3 regions of the Micromonospora palomenae genome follow, and region 1 is predicted to be linked to each of the others. Evidence: riboswitches for the same ligand, from Rfam matches in the RefSeq annotation. Region 1 holds a riboswitch; each other region holds the start of a gene.
The links. A riboswitch is a leader RNA that binds a small molecule or an ion and turns the genes downstream of it on or off. The one in region 1 is predicted to bind cyclic di-AMP.

Region 1 (6,574 bases):
ACCGGGCGGCGGTCGCCGACGGCCAGCACCCGTTCGCGGTGATCGTCGGCTGCTCCGACTCCCGCCTCGCCGCCGAGATCATCTTCGACCGGGGCCTGGGTGACCTCTTCGTGGTGCGTACCGCCGGGCACACCGCCGGCCCCGAGGTGCTCGGCAGCGTCGAGTACGCGGTGAGCGTCCTGAACACCCCGCTGGTGGTGGTGCTCGGCCACGACTCCTGCGGGGCGGTGCAGGCCGCCCGGGACGCCGCGCGGACCGGCACGCCGCCGGCCGGGCACCTGCGGGCGGTGGTGGACGCGGTGGCGCCCAGCCTCCGGCGGGCCGCCGAGCAGGGTGTCGACGACGTCGACGGGATCGTCGACATCCACATCGCGCACACCGTCGAGGCGCTGCTGGGCAACTCCGCCGTACTGGCCGCCGCGGTCGCCGAGGGGCGGTGCGCGGTGGTCGGCATGTCGTACCGACTGGCCGCCGGTGAGGTGCGGACGGTGGCCGCGGTGCCGAGCGTCGTGCCGGCTCAGGCCGGCGATCGGGCGACCGCCGTCGCCGGCTGAGCCCCCCCGCACGCGACGAGGGCCGCCCCCACCGGGGACGGCCCTCGTTCGGTACGCGTCGCGCGCTAAAGCATCGACATGTGCACGTGGTCGGTGTGGTTCGACGGTCCGCTGTACGACTTCCACCCGGTCGCCGGGAACCAGATCTGCCGGTTCCAGATCACGTAGTAGATGCCGAGCCGGTCGGCGTTGCGGATCAGGAACGCGGCGAGGTTGTTGCCGTACATCCGGGTGTCGTTGTTGTGCCAGGGCGCGAAGCCGCTCCGCTGCAACGACCAGTCGCAGGCCTTGCCCTTCGGGTGCTCCCACGGCCCGCCGGGCCGGTAGCAGCCCGCGAACCGGGTGAAGCCGGCCCGCCGGACCTCCTTGTACGCGTGCAGGGTGCGCGGCGTGATGGTGCCGGAGGTGGTCGGGTCGTTCTCGGTGCGTGACTCCGGACGCCAGCCGCCGTCGGCAGTCCGGCCGGGGCCGATCCGGGCGACCGGCGAGGTCGCGTCGACCAGGCCGCCGGTGAAGCCCCGGCCACCGACCAGCTGGAGGGCCTTCTCGGCCTCCCGGCTCTCCCGGGCCATGTCGTTGGTGAGCTTCTGCTGCTCGCGCACCTCGGCGTCCAGCGCCAGCTTGGCCTGCTCCGCGCGGTTCTTGGCGGCGGTGACCTTGGCTAGCTTCTGCGCGTTGACCATGTTCAGCTCGTCCAGGGCGGCGGCGCGCCTGACGAACGAGTCCGGGGCGTCGCTCTCCAGCAGCATCGCCACCGCGCCGATCCGGCCGGTCCGGTACGACTGCGCCGCGATCTGCGAGACCGTCGGCTGCAACGCCGCCAGCTCGTCCTGCGCGCGCCGCACCTCCAGCGCGAGCTGCTGCTGGCGCTTCTTGGACTTCTCCAGCTGCGTCTTCGCCTTCGAGTACTCGCGGTTGCGCAGCTCGATGACGTCGGTGAGCAGCTTGGGCTCGTCGTCCTCCTCGTGCCCGGAGGGGGTGGGGGTCGAGGGCGCGGCGATCGCGGCTGTCGGCCCGCCGAGGATGGCCAGCGCGGCGAACACGGCCACCACCGGAGTCAACCAGCGGCGCAGGGGTGCCGTCACAGTGTTCCCTTCCGTCGACCGCCGACCGGGTTAGCTGACGGGTTCGGGACGGAAGTGGCCCCTACCGCTCGCGCGGATTCACCCCATGTACCTGGTTCCCCGGCTCGCCTCGCGGCGATTGGGCGGCGGCACCGCAGGCGCCGCTGCGCGCCTTCGGCGGTGACCGGCAGCGAGGTTACCCGAGAGTCGTACCGGGGATCTACGTCCAGAACCCGACTAAATGCGTTATTTCGTCGTAGCGAAGCGTGACGAGTGACGCGTTCGTCAGGTTCCGCGTCGGCGTCGGTCACGCAGCGGAGTCTCACCATGCGGTGTCCGTGCTCCTTTCCGGGTCGGGCCACCGTGCGGGGGCCGGGGTGGACGGTCCGCCGGGACGCGACGCGCTCAGCGCCTCGAGCGCCGCGTCCCGGTCGGCGGAGGGGCGGGGCGTGGGTGCCGGTCCGGTGTCCCGGGCCGGATCGTCGGCCGGGCCACGACCGGCGGTGGCGACCAGCGCGGCCAGAGCGGTGGTCAGCGGTACGGCGGCGATCAGGCCGAGCGTCGCCACCGCGCTGCGGACGATCTCCTGGGCCAGGAACTCGCTGGTGAGGATCTGGCTCACCGGCCGGCTGTCGGCGGTGAGCAGGAGCAGCAGCGGCAGCGACGCGCCCGCGTACGCGAGCACGATGGTGTTCACCGTGGAGGCGATGTGCGCCCGGCCGACCCGGGTGGCGGCCCGGTAGAGCTGGGTCCGGGACAGTCCGGGGTTGGCGTGCGCCAGCTCGGTGACGGTGGCGGCCTGGGTGACGGTGACGTCGTCGAGCACGCCGAGCGAGCCGATGATGATGCCGGCCAGCAGCAGCCCGTGCAGGTCGACGTCGCGCTGGTACATCGACAGCGTGGTGGCCTCCTCGCTGCCGAACCCGGTCAGGTGGGTGGCGGCGGTGGCCAGGCTGCCGAGCAGCCCGGTCAGCACCAGGCTGCCGAGCGTGCCGAGGACCGCCACCGAGGTCTGCGCGGTGATCCCGTGGGTCAGGTACAGCACCACGAACATGATCAGCGCCGAGCCGGTGATCGCGATCAGAAGTGGCGAGCCGCCCGCCGCGATGCCGGGCACGACGAAGGTCAGCAGGATGGCGAAGCTGGCGCCCAGCCCGGCAAGCGCGGCCAGCCCGCGCAGCCGGCCGAACGCCACGATCGCCGCCGCGAAGAGCGCCACCAGCCACACCAGCGGCTTGCCCCGCTGGTGTTCGGCGATCTGGTAGCTGGTGGCGGTGGGGTCGGCCGGGTCGGCGAGCTGGACCAGCACCACCTCGTCGCCCACCGCCACGGCGGGTGCGCCCGGGCCGGCGGGCACCGGCGTCTCCACCTGCTGCCCGTTGTCCGGGCCCTGCTCGACCCGGACCGTCACGGTCCCGCACGGGCCCTCGACGGCGCCGGGCGCCTCCGGCGTCGGTGGGCAGGGTTCGGTCACCACCCGGGTCACCGTGCCGTGGTGGCGCGCCGGCTCGGCGCCGCCGTCGGCCTGCCGCGAGTCGCGCGGCCACAGCACCAGGGCGGCGATCACCGTGACGACGAACAGCGGGACCACCGTCGCGACGAGGATCCGTCGCACCCCCGGTGGGGCGGACGGAGCGGGACGGGTGTGGTCGGCGCCCATTGCGAGTCTCCCAACGATCCAGGGCGGAGTACGTGTCAGCCGGCCGGTCGGTTCAGCCGCGGAACGCGCGTGGCGGGCCGCGTACCCCGGTGTGGGCCCTGGGTGCCGGCGGGGTCACCCAGGGCGACCGGACGGTGCTGTCGCCCGGTGTGGCGACCCGCCCGGGCGGCCGCCCACGGCAGCCGAGCCCGGCGCGGTACGCGGGTCGGCGGCAGCAGCGGCGGATGGCGAGTCATGGCCGGAGAATCGTAGCCAGGTTCGGTGCGGGTCCGCCCGGTTCGTGCCATCGGCAGCGCGTTCACCGGGCATCGTGAGGGCATGGACCAGCAGGCCGGCCCGGCCCGGCACCCGGGGTCGGACCGGCACCGGGGGCACGACCGGCACGCCGGGCACGACCCGGAGATGTTCCGCCGCCGGTTCTGGCTCTGCCTGGCGCTGACCCTGCCCGTGGTCGCCACCAGCCACATGGTGATGGAGTGGTTCGGCTACTCGCTGGAGTTCCCCGGCCGGTCCCTGGTCGGGCCGGTGCTCGGCTCGGTGGTCTTCTGGTGGGGCGGCTGGCCGTTCCTCGTCGGCGCGGTGCGCGAGGTGCGCGACCGGGCCCCGGGGATGATGCTGCTGATCGGGATGGCGATCAGCGTCGCGTACGCCGCCTCGCTCGCCACCAGCCTCGGCGCCTTCGAGCTGGACTTCTGGTGGGAGCTGGCCGCCCTGGTCACCATCATGCTGCTCGGGCACTGGCAGGAGATGAAGGCCGTCGGGCAGGCGCGGGGCGCGCTCGCGGCGCTGGCCGCGCTGCTCCCCGACGACGCCGAGCGGGTCGGGCCGCAGGGCGGCACCGAACGGGTGCCGGTGAGCGGGCTGCGGGTGGCCGACGTGGTGCTGGTCCGCCCCGGTGGCCGGGTGCCGGCCGACGGGCGGATCGTCGACGGGGCCGCCGAGCTGGACGAGTCGATGGTCACCGGCGAGTCCCGCCCGGTCTCCCGCGCGGTCGGGGACCGGGTGGTGGCCGGCACCGTCGCCACCGACTCGGCGATCCGGGTCCGGGTGGAGGCCGTCGGCGACCAGACCACCCTCGCCGGCATCCAGCGCCTCGTGGCACAGGCGCAGCAGTCCGGCGGGCGGGCGCAGGCGCTGGCGGACCGCTTCGCCGCCTGGCTCTTCTACGTCGCCACGGGTACCGCCGTGCTAACCGTCGTGGGGTGGACCGCGCTGGGCGAGCGGGACCAGGCCGTGGTGCGGACCGTCACGGTGCTGGTGATCGCCTGCCCGCACGCGCTCGGCCTGGCCATCCCGCTGGTGATCGCGCTCTCCACCGCGCTGGCCGCCCGCTCCGGCGTGCTGGTCCGCGACCGGCTCGCGCTGGAACGGATGCGCACCGTGGACGTGGTGCTCTTCGACAAGACCGGCACCCTCACCAGGGGCGAGCACGCGGTGGTCGGGGTGGCCGCCGCGCCGGGGACCGGCGAGGACGAGGTGCTGCGGCTCGCCGCCGGGGTCGAGGCGGACAGCGAACACCCGCTGGCCCGGGCGATCGTCGCGGCCGCCGCCGAGCACGGCGGCCCGGCCCCGGCCGCCGGCTTCCGCTCGCTGCCGGGGCGCGGCGTCCGGGCCGACATCGACGGTGCGCCGTACGCGGTCGGCGGCCCCGCGCTCCTGCGTGAGCAGGGACTGGAGCTGCCCGGGGCGCTGGAGCCGGCGGCCCGGCGCTGGGCGGAGCGCGGCGCGGCGGTGCTGCACCTGGTCCGCCTGCCGGACACCGTCCTCGGCCTGCTCGCCCTCGCCGACCAGGTACGCCCCGAGGCCCGGGAGGCGATCGCGGAACTGCGGGCCGAGGGGGTCCGCAGCATCGCGATGATCACCGGGGACGCCCGGACGGTGGCCGAGGCGGTCGCCGCGGACCTCGGCTTCCGGCCCGGCGTCGACGAGGTCTTCGCCGAGGTGCTCCCCGCCGACAAGGACCGGAAGGTGACCGCGCTGCAACGCCGGGGGCTGCGGGTGGCGATGGTCGGGGACGGGGTCAACGACGCGCCGGCGCTGGCCCGGGCGGACGTGGGCATTGCGATCGGGGCGGGCACCGACGTGGCGATCGAGTCGGCCGGAGTGGTGCTGGCCTCCTCCGACCCGCGCGGGGTCGCCGGGGTGGTCCGGCTGAGCCGGGCGGCGTACCGGAAGATGCGGCAGAACCTCGCCTGGGCGGCCGGCTACAACGTGGTGGCGCTGCCACTGGCGGCCGGCGTGCTGGCCTTCGCGGGGGTGGCGTTGAGTCCGGCGCTCGCCGCGGCGCTGATGTCCGCCTCGACGATCGTGGTCGCGCTCAACGCCCAGTTGTTGCGCCGGGTACGCCTCTGATCCCCGCCCGGATCGGGCTAGCGTGGTCGGGTGCGAACGGTGACGGTGCGGCCGGCCGGGTGGTGGGCCCGGCTGCTCCTGCTCGCCTGCACCCTGCTCGGGCTGGCCGCCATGCACACCATCGGCCACGGCACGCACTCCGTCGCGTCCCACCCGGACGGCCACGCCGCCGTGTCGCAGCGGGCGCCGGTTGCTCAGGCCGCCCGGTCCGAGGCGGTCCCGGTCGCCCACGGCGCCACGCCCGCAGCGGTCCCGGCAGTCCAGGCGGCTCCGCCCGAGGCGATCCCGGCCGCCCACGGCGCCGCGCCCGCAGCGGTCCCGATCGTCCATGTCGCCGGGCCGGTGTCGTTCGCCGGCCAGGGCGGCGGGGTGGTGGTGGGTGACTGCTCCGGGGTCGGCTGCGAACGGGTCGCCGCCGACCAGTCGGCTCGTGCCCGCCCGCGCGGCGCAGTGGCGCTTCCCGCCGATCAGCCGGGCGGTGCCCCGAGTGGCTGGAGTGTCTGCCTGGCGGTGCTCGGCGCCTTCACGGTGGCACTGCTGCTGGCGACGCTGCTGCTCGGCCGTGCCCGCCCCGCCGTCGACACCCGCCACCCGTCGGGGCCGTCGCGTGGGCCGCGCGCCCCGCCACCCCGCCCGGTCGGGCTTCGCCTCGCCACGGTGTCGGTGCTGCGCAGATAGGCCGCCCCGACGCGGCCACGCCGCGTCCGGAGTCCGCTGCGTACGTACCCACACCGAAAGGTTTCGACATGTCCACTCGTACCATCGCGCGCCGTGCCGCCCTGGCCGGCGTCGCCCTGAGCGCCGCTCTCGCCCTGGCCGCCTGCGGCAGCGACGACCACCAGGCCGGCTCCGGCCACGACATGCCGGGCGCGGGCGCCACCGCCGGCCCCTCGGCGAGCGCGTCCGCCACGTTCGGCGACGCCGACATGATGTTCGCCCAGATG
Region 2 (6,574 bases), on a different contig from region 1:
GGAGATCGCCGCCGAGCAGCGGCATCTCGACCGGGTGTACGCCCGCCTGGCCGAACTGCGCCGCTCCGCGGCGCAGGCCGAGAAGGAGGGCTACCGGCTGGCCCGGGTGGGCAACTTCGGCGCGCTGGTCGAGCGGGACGCGATGGTGTTCCACGCCGCCCAGCGGCGGTACGTGCTGGACGCCGAGCACGAGGGGCTGGTCTTCGGCCGGCTCGACCTGCGGACCGGCCAGGTGCTGCACGTGGGCCGGCTCGGCGTACGGGGCGAGAACGCCGAGACGCTGGTCGTGGACTGGCGCGCCCCGGCCGCCGCCGCGTTCTACCAGGCGACCCCGGCCGAGCCGCTGGGCGTGGTGCGGCGGCGCACCATCCAGTCGTCGGCCGAGAAGGTCACCCGGATCGAGGACGACCTGCTCGACCCGGAGTCGGCGCCGGCCGAGATGACGGTGGTCGGTGACGGGGCCCTGCTGGCGACCCTGTCCCGGGCGACCGGCCGGGGGATGCGCGACATCGTGGCCACCATCCAGCGGGAGCAGGACGAGGCGATCCGCTCCCCGGGCTCCGGGGTCACCATCGTCTCCGGCGGCCCGGGCACCGGCAAGACGGCGGTCGCGCTGCACCGGGCCGCGTACCTGCTCTATTCCGACCGCAGCCGGTACGCCGGCGGCGGCATCCTGGTGGTCGGCCCGTCCTCGGTCTTCGTGGAGTACATCGCCTCGGTGCTGCCCTCGCTCGGCGAGGAGACCGCCACGCTGCACTCGCTGGGCTCGCTCTTCCCGGGCATGTCGGCGACCCGGACCGACCCGCCGGAGGTGGCGGCGGTGAAGGGCTCGCTGCGGATGCGCAAGGTGCTGGAGCGCGCGGTGCGCGACGCGGTGCCGGGCGGGCCGGACGAGCTGCGCCTGCTCTACCGGGGCGAGCTGCTCCGGCTGGAGCGCCGCGAGCTGGACGGCGTCCGGGACCGGGCGCTGTCCCGGGGCGCCCGGCGCAACGAGGTACGGCGGGTCGCCTTCGACGCGGTGCTCGCGGCGCTGTACGCCCAGGCCCGCCGGCTGGCCGTCACCCGGCTGCCGGAGCAGCGCGCCTTCGAGGACGAGATCATCGACCGGCCGGAGTTCCGCGAGTTCCTCAAGGCGTGGTGGCCCCGGCTGCACCCGCGGCACGTGCTGGGCTGGCTGGCCCGGCCGGAGCGGCTGCGCCGGTACGCCGGCGGCATCCTGTCCCGGGCGGAGACCGCGCTGCTGGTCGAGGCGTACCGGGCGCTGGACGCGCAGGGGCTGACGGTGGCCGACATCGCCCTGCTCGACGAGCTGGACGCACTGCTGGGCAAGCCGGTGCGGCCGGCCCGGGCCAAGCGCGACCCGTACCAGCTGGCCGGCGGCGTGCGCGAGCTGAGCACGTTCGCCGACCGGCAGCGGGCCGCCCGGGCGGCGGCGCGGGAACGTCCGGAGGACTACCGCGACTACGCGCACGTGGTGGTGGACGAATCGCAGGACGTCTCGCCGATGCAGTGGCGGATGATCGGCCGGCGCGGCCGGCTCGCCTCCTGGACGGTGGTGGGCGACCCGGCGCAGACCGCCTGGACCGGTGACCCGCAGGAGCTGGACCGGGCCCGGGACCAGGCGCTGGGCCGGCGCCGGCGGCACCGCTTCGCGCTGACCACGAACTACCGCAACTCGGCGGAGATCTTCGCGGTGGCGGCGGCGGAGATCCGCCGGCTCTACCCGGACCTGGAGCTACCGACGGCGGTCCGCTCCACCGGCGTGGAGCCGATCGCGCTGACCGTCGCCGCCGACCGGCTGCCGGCGGCGACCGTGCAGGCCGTGGACGCGCTGCTCACCGAGGTGGAGGGCACGGTCGGCGTGATCACGCCGGTGCCGCGCCGCGACGAGGTGGCCGGCTGGCTGGGCGGCCGCGGCGGCTCCCGGCTCCAGGTGGTGACCAGCCTCCAGGCCAAGGGCATGGAGTACGACGGCGTCGTGCTCATCGCCCCGAGCGAGATCCGGGCCGACCCCGGCTCGGGCGTGCGCACCCTCTACGTCGCCCTCTCCCGCGCCACCCAGCGCCTCACCACCATCGACCCCACCCCCTGACCCCCGCCCCGGGGTCGGGCACTTCCGGAGAAGGAGTGGCTGTTCCGGGCGCGGAGGCCGCTCGTTCTCTGAAGGTGGGGGATGCGTGCGGGGTCAGTTGCATACATAGCGATGTGAGCATAGATTGGGTTCGGGCCGCCGGGGCGACGGAGGGTGTGGGCGTGGGCGCAGGTCATGACCACCACGGGTCGGTCGCGAACGCGGCGCACCGCCACCGCGGGCGGCTCTGGGCGGCCTTCGCGCTGCTCGCCGCGCTGATGGTGGTCGAGGCCGTCGCCGCGTTCGGCACCGGCTCGCTGGCCCTGCTCTCCGACGCCGGGCACATGTTCACCGACGTGCTCGGCATCGGCATGGCGCTGGCCGCCATCACCGCCACCCGGCACGGCGACCGGGACCCGCAGCGCACCTTCGGGCTCTACCGGCTGGAGGTGCTGGCCGCGCTCGCCAACGCCGTCCTGCTCAGCGGGGTGGCGATCTACGTGCTGATCGAGGCGGTCCGCCGGTTCGGCGACCCGCCGGAGGTGCGGACCGGGCCGATGCTGGCGGTGGCGGTGCTCGGCCTGCTGGCCAACCTCGTCGCGTTCGCGCTGCTGCGCGAGGGGGCGCAGGAGAGCATCAATCTGCGCGGGGCGTACCTGGAGGTGCTCGGCGACCTGCTCGGCTCGCTGGGCGTGATCGGGGCCGCGCTGCTCATCGCCGGCACCGGCTGGTGGTGGGCCGACCCGGCGGTGGCGGTCGCGATCGGCCTGTTCATCCTCCCCCGCACCTGGCGACTCGGCCGGGCGGCGGTGCGCATCCTGGTCCAGGCCGCCCCGGAGCATCTGCAGGTGACCGCCGTGCACGACCGGCTGACCGCCGTCCCCGGCGTCGCCGAGGTGCACGACCTGCACGTCTGGACGCTCACCTCCGGCATGGAGGTCGCCTCCGCCCACCTCACCATGGTCCCCGGCGCCGAGGTCGGCACGGTGCTGGCCGCCGCCCGCACCGCCCTGCACGAGGACTTCCACATCGAGCACGCCACCCTCCAGATCGAGCCGGGGGCCGCACCCGGCGCCTGCGGGCAGGTCGAGTGGTGACGAAATCGGACACCTATTGTCCCGTTGTGTCACCTACACCAGGATTCACTCCAGTACCCTCAGTCACGAAACGGGCGGGTGTCACACCCGTACCGGTAGGCTCGGTCCCGGCCTCCGCCAGGCGGCACCCTCCGGTGCCGGCGGTGGCCGCCGCCTAATCGCCTGCCAGGGCGAGCCGGGGAACCATGTTCGTGGGGTGCATCCGCGTCAGCGGTAGGGATCTTCCGTCCCGAACCCGTCAGCTAACCCGGTCGGCGGCTGACGGAAGGACATGTGCATGCACGTACGACGTACCACCGCACGGCTGGCGGCCGCGGTCGTCGCGACGCTCGCCCTCGGGGTGTCGTCCGCGCCGGTCCCGGCGACCGCCGCTCCCCCCGCCACCCGGCTCGCCGCCCCCGGCGACCCCGAGGGCGGCACCCCCGCGCTGCGCGCCCAGCTCGACGCGGCCAGCAAGGGCTGGATCGACGCCAAGGCCGCGCTGGAACGCTCCACCAAGCGGCAGCAGGAGCTCGGCAACCAGCTCAAGACCATCGAGTCGGAGCTGACCGTCCGGCAGGGCAAGGTCGGCGAGATCGCCGGCGTGGCGTACCGGACCGGGCGGCTCGGGCCGGTGTCGGCGCTGCTGAACAGCTCCAGCCCTGAAGGCTTCCTGGACCGGGCGGCGGCGCTGGAGACGGTCGCCTCCAACGAGGACCGGGAGCTGCGCAGCCTGATCCAGACCCGCGACGACGCCACCCGCACCCGGGCCGCGCTCGACAAGGAGATCGTCGAGGAGCGCAAGCAGGTCGCGGTGATGGCCAAGCGCAAGGAGCAGGCCGAACGGGCCCTGGCGGTGGCCGCCGCCGACAAGCCCGCCGTCAGCACCGGGGGCGGCTCCAACGCCGGCACCTCCACCGCCAACGCCCGGCCGGCGCCGCGCAACCCCGACGGGTCCTGGCCCTCGGAGTCGTGCAGCGTCAACGACCCGACCCCGGCCAACGGCTGCATCACCCCGCGCATGCTCAACGCGCTCAAGCAGAGCCAGGCGGCCGGCTTCACCCGGTACGTCTCCTGCTACCGCCCCAGCGGGTCGGGCGAGCACCCCAAGGGCCGGGCCTGCGACTTCGCCGCGCAGAAGAGCGGCTTCGGCGGGGACGCGACCGGCGGCGACCGGACGTACGGCAACAACCTGGCCGCGTACCACGTCCGCAACGCCGACCGGCTCGGGGTGCTGTACGTGATCTGGTACCGGCAGATCTGGCTGCCCAGCAGCGGGTGGAAGTCGTACAGCGGGGCCGGCGGGGACCCGTCCAGCGACCACACCAACCACGTGCACCTGTCGGTCTACTGACCGACCCGCGGCGGGGCCCGTCCGAGGCGGACGGGCCCCGTCGTACGCGCGCCGACGTACCCGGGATGTCGTCGACCGGCCCACGACGCAGCCCGACGGCCGGGCGAGCATCGAGGCATGACCCGACTCTCCCCCGACGGCCGCAAGACCCTGCTCACCCTGCACCTGGTGACCGCGCTGGGCTGGCTCGGCGCGGACCTCGTGCTGCTCACCCTCGGCATCGCCGGGCTGCGCGGCGCCGACCCGGGGGTGGTCTACCCGGCGGCGGCGCTGGTGGCGACCTGGCTCTTCGCGCCGCTGAGCGTGCTGGTCTGGGTGATCGGCGTGACCAGCGCACTGCTGACCCCCTGGGGGCTGCTGCGCTGGCGCTGGGTGGTGGTCAAGCTGGTGCTCACCACGGTGATGATCGGCCTGGTGCTGTTCGCGCTGACGCCGAACCTGCGCGCCGCCGCCGGGCCGGACGCCACCGCACACCAGCGCCTCGACGTGGTGGTCGCCCCGGCGGTCTCCACCGGCCTGCTGGTCACCATGACCGTGATCTCCACCTGGAAGCCGTGGGGCCGCAACCGCCGGACCGTCCCCCCGCCCCGCCGGGCGGCGGCGCCCGCCGGCCGCCGCTGAGTGGACCCGGGCGTCAGTTCGGGACCGGGCCGCCGCCGGCCTTCCGGTCCAGCACCGCGCCGAGTCGGCTGGCCAGGCCCAGGTGCGCGGCGCGGGCCTGGCGGAACGCGTACCCGAACAGCGGTGCCGGCGCGGAGAGGGTGATCTCCACGTCGATCCGCAGCACGTCGCCCTCCTCCTGGAGCCGGGTGTGGTTGCGCACCGTCGTGCCGGGCTGCTGCCGGGCCACCGTGACGATCTCGTCGTCGGTGACCACCAGGACGTCGGCCTGGTAGGTGACCGGGAACCGCAGCGGCCCCAGCTCCAGCCGGTCGGTGATGGCGTAGCTGGCCCGCGCGCCCGGACGGGTGGGCAGCCGGCGCACCCGGACGATCAGCGGATGCAGCTCCCCCTGCCGGGCCGGATCGCTCAACAGCGCCACCGCGTCCGCCCGTGAGCAGCGCGCCTGCACCGTGTAGCTGAACGACTCCCGCCGGACCACTCCACCCTCCACCCCTCGTCGGTCGCCCGATCGTCCCGTACGACGGCCGGGCTGGCAATCGCAGGCGGCATGACGGTGCCCCGGCGGGGAATCCGGCCGGCGACGGCCACGGGAGGCGGGGCATGGACGGGTACGACGGTGGTGGTCAGTCGGCCGCAGGAGCGGACCACCCCGGACGAGCTGGCCGACCGGGCGGTGGACCGGTGACGCTGCGGGTGCTGGTCACCAACGACGACGGGATCGCCGCGCCGGGCATCCTGGCGCTGGCCCGAGCGGCGGCCGACCGCGGCCTGGACGTGGTGGTGGCCGCCCCGCTGGAGGAGGCGAGCGGCACGAGCGCCTCGATGACAGCGGTGGAGCGCGAGGGGCACGTGGTGGTCCGCGACCATCCGCTGCCGGAGCTGCCCGGGGTGCCCGCGTACGGGGTCGGCGGCTCGCCCGGCTTCATCGCGCTGATCGCCGTGCACGGGGCCTTCGGGCCACCGCCGACGGTGGTGCTCTCCGGGATCAACCGGGGCGCCAACGCCGGCCGGGCGGTGCTGCACTCCGGCACGGTGGGCGCGGCCTTCACCGCCGCCGCCAACGGCTGCCGCGCCATGGCCGTCTCGCTGGACGTGCTCTCCGTCGGCGAGGCCACCGCCGTCAGCGGCGGCGCCGCGGTCTCCGCCGCCGCCCGGGTACGCGACGCGGAGCGGCACTGGGACACCGCCGCCCGGGTGGCGCTGGACCTGCTGCCCCGGTTGACCGCCGGGCCGGTGGAGAGCGTGCTGAACGTCAACGCCCCGGACCTGCCGCACGGGCGGCTGCGCGGCGTGCGCCGGGCCACCCTGGCCAGCTTCGGCCAGGTGCAGATGACGGTGGCCGAGTCCGGGCACGGCTTCGTGCGGACCTCGCTGGAGGAGCCGGGGCAGGCCGTGCAGCCCGGCACCGACCTGGCCCTGCTGGCCGCCGGGTACGCCTCCGTCACCGCC
Region 3 (6,574 bases), on a different contig from region 1:
CTGGAGCTCGACCTGGCCGACGGCGCGCTCGCCGGCCTGGTCGCCTGGTACTCGGTCATCCACCTGCCCGACGACCGGCTGCCGGCCGCCTTCGCCGAGTTTCACCGGGTCCTCGCTCCCGGTGGGCACCTGCTGCTGGCCTTCCAGGTCGGCGACGAGCCGATGCACCGCACCGACATGTGGGGGCGCCCGGTCTCCCTCACCTTCCATCGCCGCCGGCCCGAGGAGGTGGCGCTGCTGCTGCACGCTGCCGGGCTGGACGTGCACGCCCGGCTGTGCCGCGAGCCGCAGGGGGTGGACGGGCGGCTGGAATCCACGCCGCAGGCGTGCCTGCTGGCCCGCCGCCCCAGTGGCGACCGGCGGTGACCGGACGACCACGACGGCTCGTATCCTTCTCCCCGGATCCTGTCCCGTGGACCGAAACGAGCCGATGAGGAGGTTGGTGTGAGCAGCCGGACCGAGACGTTGGAGTTCCAGGCCGAGACGCGTCAACTGCTGCAGTTGATGGTGCACTCGATCTACTCGCACAAGGACGTCTTCCTGCGGGAGCTGGTCTCCAACGCCTCCGACGCGCTGGACAAGCTGCGGCTGGAGTCGCTGGTCGACGGCGACCTCGACGTCGACACCGCCGACCTGCACATCGAGATCGAGACCGACCCGGCGGCCCGCACCCTCACCGTGCGCGACAACGGCATCGGCATGTCCCGCGAGGACGTCGTCTCCCTGATCGGCACCATCGCCCGCTCGGGCACGGCCGAGCTGCTGCGCAAGCTGAAGGAGTCCCGGGAGGCGGCCGCTCAGGACCTGATCGGCCAGTTCGGCGTCGGCTTCTACTCGACGTTCATGGTGGCCGACACCGTGACCCTGCTGACCCGTCGGGCCGGCCAGACCGAGGGCACCCGCTGGGAGTCCACCGGCGAGGGCACCTATGTCGTGGAGACGGTCGACGACGCCCCGCAGGGCACCTCGGTCACCGTGCACCTGAAGCCGGCCGACAGCGAGGACAACCTCGCCGACTACAGCGACCACGGGAAGATCCGCGAGATCGTCAAGCGGTACTCCGACTTCATCGCCTGGCCGATCCGGCTCGTCACGCCGGACGCCGAGCCGGTCACCCTCAACTCGATGAAGGCGCTCTGGGCGCGGCCGCGCGACGAGGTCGCCGAGGAGGAGTACCGCGACTTCTACCGGCACGTCAGCCACGACTGGGCCGACCCGCTGGAGACCATCCACATGCGGGGTGAGGGCGTCTTCGAGTACGAGGCGCTGCTCTTCATCCCCACGCACGCCCCGTTCGACCTGTTCATGGCCGACGGCCGGCGCGGGGTGCAGCTGTACGTCAAGCGGGTGTTCGTGATGGACGACTGCGCCGCGCTCATGCCCAACTACCTGCGCTTCGTCAAGGGCGTGGTGGATGCGCACGACCTGTCGCTGAACATCTCCCGGGAGATCCTCCAGCAGGACCGGCAGATCCAGATCGTGCGCCGCCGACTGGTCCGCAAGGTGCTCGCCACCGTCAAGGAGATGCGCACCGAGCACGCCGACCGGTATCGGACCTTCTGGTCGGAGTTCGGCCGGGTGGTCAAGGAGGGGCTGCTGGAGGACCCGGACAACCAGCAGGCGATCCTCGACATCGTCTCGGTCGCCTCCACCCACGACGCCACCGAGCCCACCACGCTGCGCGAGTACGTCGAGCGGATGAAGGACGGCCAGGAGGAGATCTACTACGCCACCGGCGAGACCCGGGCCATGCTGGAGAACTCGCCGCACATGGAGGCCTTCCGCGCCAAGGGCTACGAGGTGCTGCTGCTCACCGACCCGGTCGACGAGGTGTGGGTGGAGCGGGTCGCGCAGTTCGACGGCCGGCCGCTGCGCTCGATCGCCAAGGGCCAGGTGGACCTGGACACCGAGCAGGAGCGCGAGGAGGCCGAAACGGAACGGGAGCGGCAGACCAAGGAGTACGCCGCCCTGCTCGCCTTCCTCGGCGGCGCGCTGGCCGACAACGTCAAGGAGGTCCGGCTCTCCTCCCGCCTGACCACCTCGCCGGCCTGCATCGTCGGCGACGCGCACGACATCACGCCCACGCTGGAGAAGATGTACCGCGCGATGGGGCAGGAGGTGCCGAAGGTGAAGCGCATCCTCGAACTCAACCCGACCCACCCACTGGTCACCGGCCTGCGCGCGGCGCACGAGCGCGGCGGCGACGAGGGTGCCCTCACCGAGACCGCCGAGCTGCTGTACGGCATGGCGCTGCTCGCCGAGGGCGGCGACCTGGCCGACCCGGCCCGGTTTGCCCGGGTCCTCGCCGACCGGCTGGCCCGCACCCTCTGACGCGACGACGGCCCCGGCCCGGTGCAGCGCCGGGCCGGGGCCGCCTGCTCAGGAACCGACCCGCACGCCCATCGCCGCCCAGGTGGCCGGGCCGACCACCCCGTCCACGGTCAGCCCCCGCATGCCCTGGTACCAGCGCACCCCGGCCTCGGTCTTCGCGTCGAAGGCGCCGCTCGCGGGGCCGCACCGCTTCGCGCCGACGAACCGCTGTACGAAGGCCACGTCCCCGCCCTTGCTGCCGCGCCGCAGCGTCCGCGAGCCCGGTCTGCCCCCGGACACCGGCGTCGCCGGTCGCCCGCTGGGCACCGAAGGGGCCGGCTTGACGGCCGCGCGCAGGGCCGCCACGGTACGCGGACCGACCACCCCGTCGGCGGTGAGCTTCCGGGCGGTCTGGAACGACCGTACCCAGGCGGCCACGGCCGGCCCGAACACCCCGTCGGCCGTCAGCCGGGCCCCGAGGCGGTTGGCGACGGCCTGCAACTCCCGGACGTCGCCGCCCCGGCAGCCGGCGCGCAGCACCCGGTCGCCGAGCCGAGCCGTCGTGGCGGTGGCGATGCCCCACGGGTGGCGGCTGTCCTCCAGGCTCCGCTGGTGGCTGACGCTGACGTGCAGGTGCTTGTCGTGCGGGTTCGGCCCGGTGTACCGGGCCGGCCGGAAGCTGCGGGTACGGCTCCAGATCTTCCGGTCGTAGATGACGTACTGGGTGGACGGATGGCTGACGGCCTGCCGGACGACCAGCAGCGGGTCGATCCCGTCGACGTCCACGTCCACCGCGTTGACCGACTGGTCGTCACTGTCCGGATTGTGGTCCGAGCGGCGCGCCTGGTGACTGGCGTCGCCCAACCAGCCGTCGGACTTGCGGTCCCGCTGCGGCCACCGGGTGTCTATCTCCTCGCGCAGCACCCGCAGCGCGGGCGCCAGGTGCACGCCCATCTCACTCCTCCTCTTCCAGCGCGGCGGCCAGGTCGAAGTCGACCTCGTCGCCGGCCAGGCTCTCCGGGTCGTCGTCCTCGTCCAAGGTGGCGACGAGGTAGTCGGTGTCGATGCTGACGGTGTCCATGGAGCGTCCTTCCTCTCGCGGATGGTCGGCCGCCGCGAACCGGGGCGGACCGTGCCGGCCAGGGCGACGGCGCCCGGCATCCGGCGGGTCCGACCCGTCGGCGCCGCGGCCGCGCTCTGCTCCCTACCGTCCGAGTCGGCGGCCGGGCTGCCCAGACATGAGTCGCCAATCAGCGGCAACGCTGACCGTCCGGCGGCGCGGGCCGCCGATCGAGGCCGCCTGACCAGCGAAGACGGCGAGACGACGGCACCTGATCCGCCGCTCGGAGCGAGGCTTTCGGCCCAGTCCTGACAGGTTCCCGACCGGCCCTTGTAGAGCACCGCCGACCAACCCGCAACTCGAAGGACGAAGCCGTCGCTCAGCCGGGTGAAGAACTTCACAAGAGGTGGGCAATCGCCCGAAACAGTTCCTAACGTCGTTCGTGTTCGCGATCGCGGACACCACGGCCGGTAACGCCTAATCCATGCCGCCGGCCGGTGGGACCTTTTCAGCGGGCATGGAGCGGGGGACCCACACGTTCCTCGGTGCACGTCACCTCGGGGTGAAGCCGCCCACGGGCGGCCGGGCTCCTCGGCCCGAACCCGACAGCTCACCTCGTCGGCGTGGAGGAATCCACATGGCAACTGAATACACCGCCCGTCACCGACGGGTCAGCTCGCGCCGCATCGCCGTCGGCACGCTCGCCGTCGGTGCGGTCACCGGGGTCGCCGCCGTCCTGGCGCCGGCGTCGCCGGCGAGCGCCGCCAGCGTCAACTGGGACGCGATCGCCCAGTGCGAGTCCGGCGGCAACTGGCACATCAACACCGGCAACGGCTACTACGGCGGCCTGCAGTTCTCGCAGAGCACCTGGTCCGGCTACGGCGGCAAGAAGTACGCCTCCCGCGCCGACCTGGCCAGCCGTGGCGAGCAGATCGCGATCGCCGAGAAGGTGCTCGACGGTCAGGGCATCGGCGCCTGGCCGACCTGCGGCCGGAAGGGTGGCTCCACCAAGAGCTACTCCACCCCCTCGGAGAAGTCGGAGAAGTCGCAGAAGCAGCGGCGCTCCGGCTCGTCGAAGGCCACCTCCACCGAGCGGTCCTCGCGGGAGCAGCACAGCACCCGCAGCCAGCGGCGCAGCGCGCCGGCCGGGACCGGCGACGTGTACGTGGTGCGGCCGGGTGACACCCTGTCGCAGATCGCCGACGCCCGGGACCTGGCCGGTGGCTGGCAGGCGCTGTACGAGCGCAACAAGCGCGTGGTCGGCGCCGACCCGGGGCTGATCTTCCCCGGTCAGAAGCTCAGCCTCTGACCCCAGCACCCGGGCACTGTGACGACGCCCGGCCGGACGACCGGCCGGGCGTCGCCGCGTCCACGGCGACGTCGTGGTTCGGGCCGCTGCCGACGGGGTACCCGGCGCGCGTGGACCGGCCCGCCGGCGCGTCCGCGTCGCCGGTCGTCGGGCCGTCGGCCGGGGGCGGGGGATAGGGTTGGCCCTGGTGTGCCGGGAAGTCTGGTCGGCGATGGATGACGCGACCCCTGCCGACGAGGAGACCCCGTGACCGACGCCCCCCGGCGCCGTACCAGCCTGTTCGCCCGCCGCTCCTGGGGCGAGACCAGCCGCATCTCCGCCATCCTGCGCAAGGAGACCGTGGGCGGGGCGCTCCTGCTCGTCGGGGCGCTGCTCGCGCTGCTCTGGTCGAACTCACCCTGGGCGGACGGCTACCGGGCGCTGCGTGACCTCACCGTCGGCCCGGCGTCGCTGCACCTCGATCTCACCCTCGCCACCTGGGCCGCCGACGGGCTGCTGGCGATCTTCTTCTTCGTCGCCGGGCTGGAACTCAAGCGCGAGTTCGTCGCCGGCGACCTGCGCGACCCGCGCCGGGCCGCGGTGCCGGTGGCGGCGGCGGTCGGCGGGGTGGCCGTACCCGCCGTGCTGTTCGTCCTCATCGCCGGGGTCGACGGCGCCCGGGGGTGGGCAATCCCGACGGCCACCGACATCGCATTCGCCCTGGCGGTGCTCGCGGTGGTGGGACGGCTGCTGCCCTCGGCGCTGCGTACCTTCCTGCTCACCCTGGCGGTCGTCGACGACCTGCTCGCCATCGTCATCATCGCCGTCTTCTACACCTCCAGCCTCGCCGTGCCGCCGCTGCTGGCCGCCCTGGTGCCGCTCGCGCTCTTCGCCGTGCTGGTGCAGCGCCGGGTCCGGTCCTGGTGGCTGCTGCTGCCGCTGGCCGCCGTGACCTGGACGCTGGTGCACGCCTCGGGGGTGCACGCCACGGTGGCGGGCGTGCTGCTCGCCTTCACCGTCCCGGTGCTGCGCAGCGAGGCCGCCGGCGGGCCGGACGCCGGGCCGGGCCTGGCCGAGCACTTCGAGCACCGGTTCCGGCCGATCTCCGCCGGGGTGGCGGTGCCGATCTTCGCGTTCCTCTCCGCCGGTGTCACGGTCGGCGGCCTGGCCGGGCTGGCCACCGCGCTGACCGACCGGGTCGCGGCCGGCATCGTGGTCGGCCTGGTGGTCGGCAAGCCGGTGGGCATCCTGGCCGCCACCTGGCTGGTGTCCCGGTTCACCCGGGCCAACCTCGACGAGGGGCTGAACTGGGTCGACGTGCTCGGCCTGGCGCTGCTCGGCGGGATCGGGTTCACCGTGTCGCTGCTGATCGGCGAGCTGGCCTTCGGCCTGGGCAGCGCGCGTGACGACCACGTCAAGGTCGCGGTGCTCACCGGGTCGCTGCTCTCCGCGCTGCTGGCGACGGTGATCCTGCGCGCCCGCACCCGGGTCTACCGGCGGGTGCACGAGATCGAGACGCTCGACGAGGACCACGACGGCGTCCCGGACGTCTTCGAGCCGAAGGCGGACGGCCATGTCGACTGAACCGAGCCGGCTGTCGGCGGTAGATCCGGATCAAGCCGGGCAAGAAGCCGGCCTTCACCGCCGAGGGGTCGAAAGCGTGCCCCGGCACGGCCGAGGTGCGTCCCTTCCGAACCAGGGAATCCGTCCGAGCGCTCCTGGCGCCGTGACTGGTTCCACCGTCGAGCAGGCGATCACCCGTGTGAGTTCGGAGGCTTGGCCTTCTGCGGGTAGATCGTCTCGTGACGGGCCAGCATGGCAACGAACTCGCCGATCTTCCGCTCGCGGGTCTGCGCCCGTTTGACGGCGTTGACGCGGTGGATGAGGGCGAACCGGTTGGTTTTGGTGAGTACGTC

Region 2: another riboswitch for cyclic di-AMP. It lies ahead of FHX75_RS24345 (coiled-coil domain-containing protein); the one in region 1 lies ahead of FHX75_RS13640 (coiled-coil domain-containing protein).
Region 3: another riboswitch for cyclic di-AMP. It lies ahead of FHX75_RS03345 (LysM peptidoglycan-binding domain-containing protein); the one in region 1 lies ahead of FHX75_RS13640 (coiled-coil domain-containing protein).

What each region holds. Positions count from the first base shown of each region.
Region 1 is NZ_VIXA01000002.1:563,105-569,678, reverse strand. It holds gene FHX75_RS13645 (carbonic anhydrase) at 1-554, shown strand, start outside; gene FHX75_RS13640 (coiled-coil domain-containing protein) at 620-1,639, opposite strand; cyclic di-AMP (ydaO/yuaA leader) riboswitch at 1,644-1,774, opposite strand; gene FHX75_RS13635 (YibE/F family protein) at 1,941-3,278, opposite strand; gene FHX75_RS13630 (heavy metal translocating P-type ATPase) at 3,597-5,630, shown strand; gene FHX75_RS13625 (hypothetical protein) at 5,661-6,308, shown strand; gene FHX75_RS13620 (DUF305 domain-containing protein) at 6,377-6,574, shown strand, end outside.
Region 2 is NZ_VIXA01000003.1:733,059-739,632, reverse strand. It holds gene FHX75_RS24355 (HelD family protein) at 1-2,092, shown strand, start outside; gene FHX75_RS24350 (cation diffusion facilitator family transporter) at 2,254-3,168, shown strand; cyclic di-AMP (ydaO/yuaA leader) riboswitch at 3,310-3,441, shown strand; gene FHX75_RS24345 (coiled-coil domain-containing protein) at 3,446-4,501, shown strand; gene FHX75_RS24340 (hypothetical protein) at 4,619-5,122, shown strand; gene FHX75_RS24335 (SRPBCC family protein) at 5,136-5,615, opposite strand; gene FHX75_RS30960 (hypothetical protein) at 5,673-5,810, shown strand; gene surE (5'/3'-nucleotidase SurE) at 5,807-6,574, shown strand, end outside.
Region 3 is NZ_VIXA01000001.1:730,671-737,244, forward strand. It holds gene FHX75_RS03330 (class I SAM-dependent DNA methyltransferase) at 1-366, shown strand, start outside; gene htpG (molecular chaperone HtpG) at 445-2,331, shown strand; gene FHX75_RS03340 (peptidoglycan-binding domain-containing protein) at 2,380-3,264, opposite strand; gene FHX75_RS31905 (hypothetical protein) at 3,266-3,391, opposite strand; cyclic di-AMP (ydaO/yuaA leader) riboswitch at 3,835-4,009, shown strand; gene FHX75_RS03345 (LysM peptidoglycan-binding domain-containing protein) at 4,008-4,679, shown strand; gene nhaA (Na+/H+ antiporter NhaA) at 4,926-6,242, shown strand; gene FHX75_RS03355 (YdeI/OmpD-associated family protein) at 6,413-6,574, opposite strand, start outside.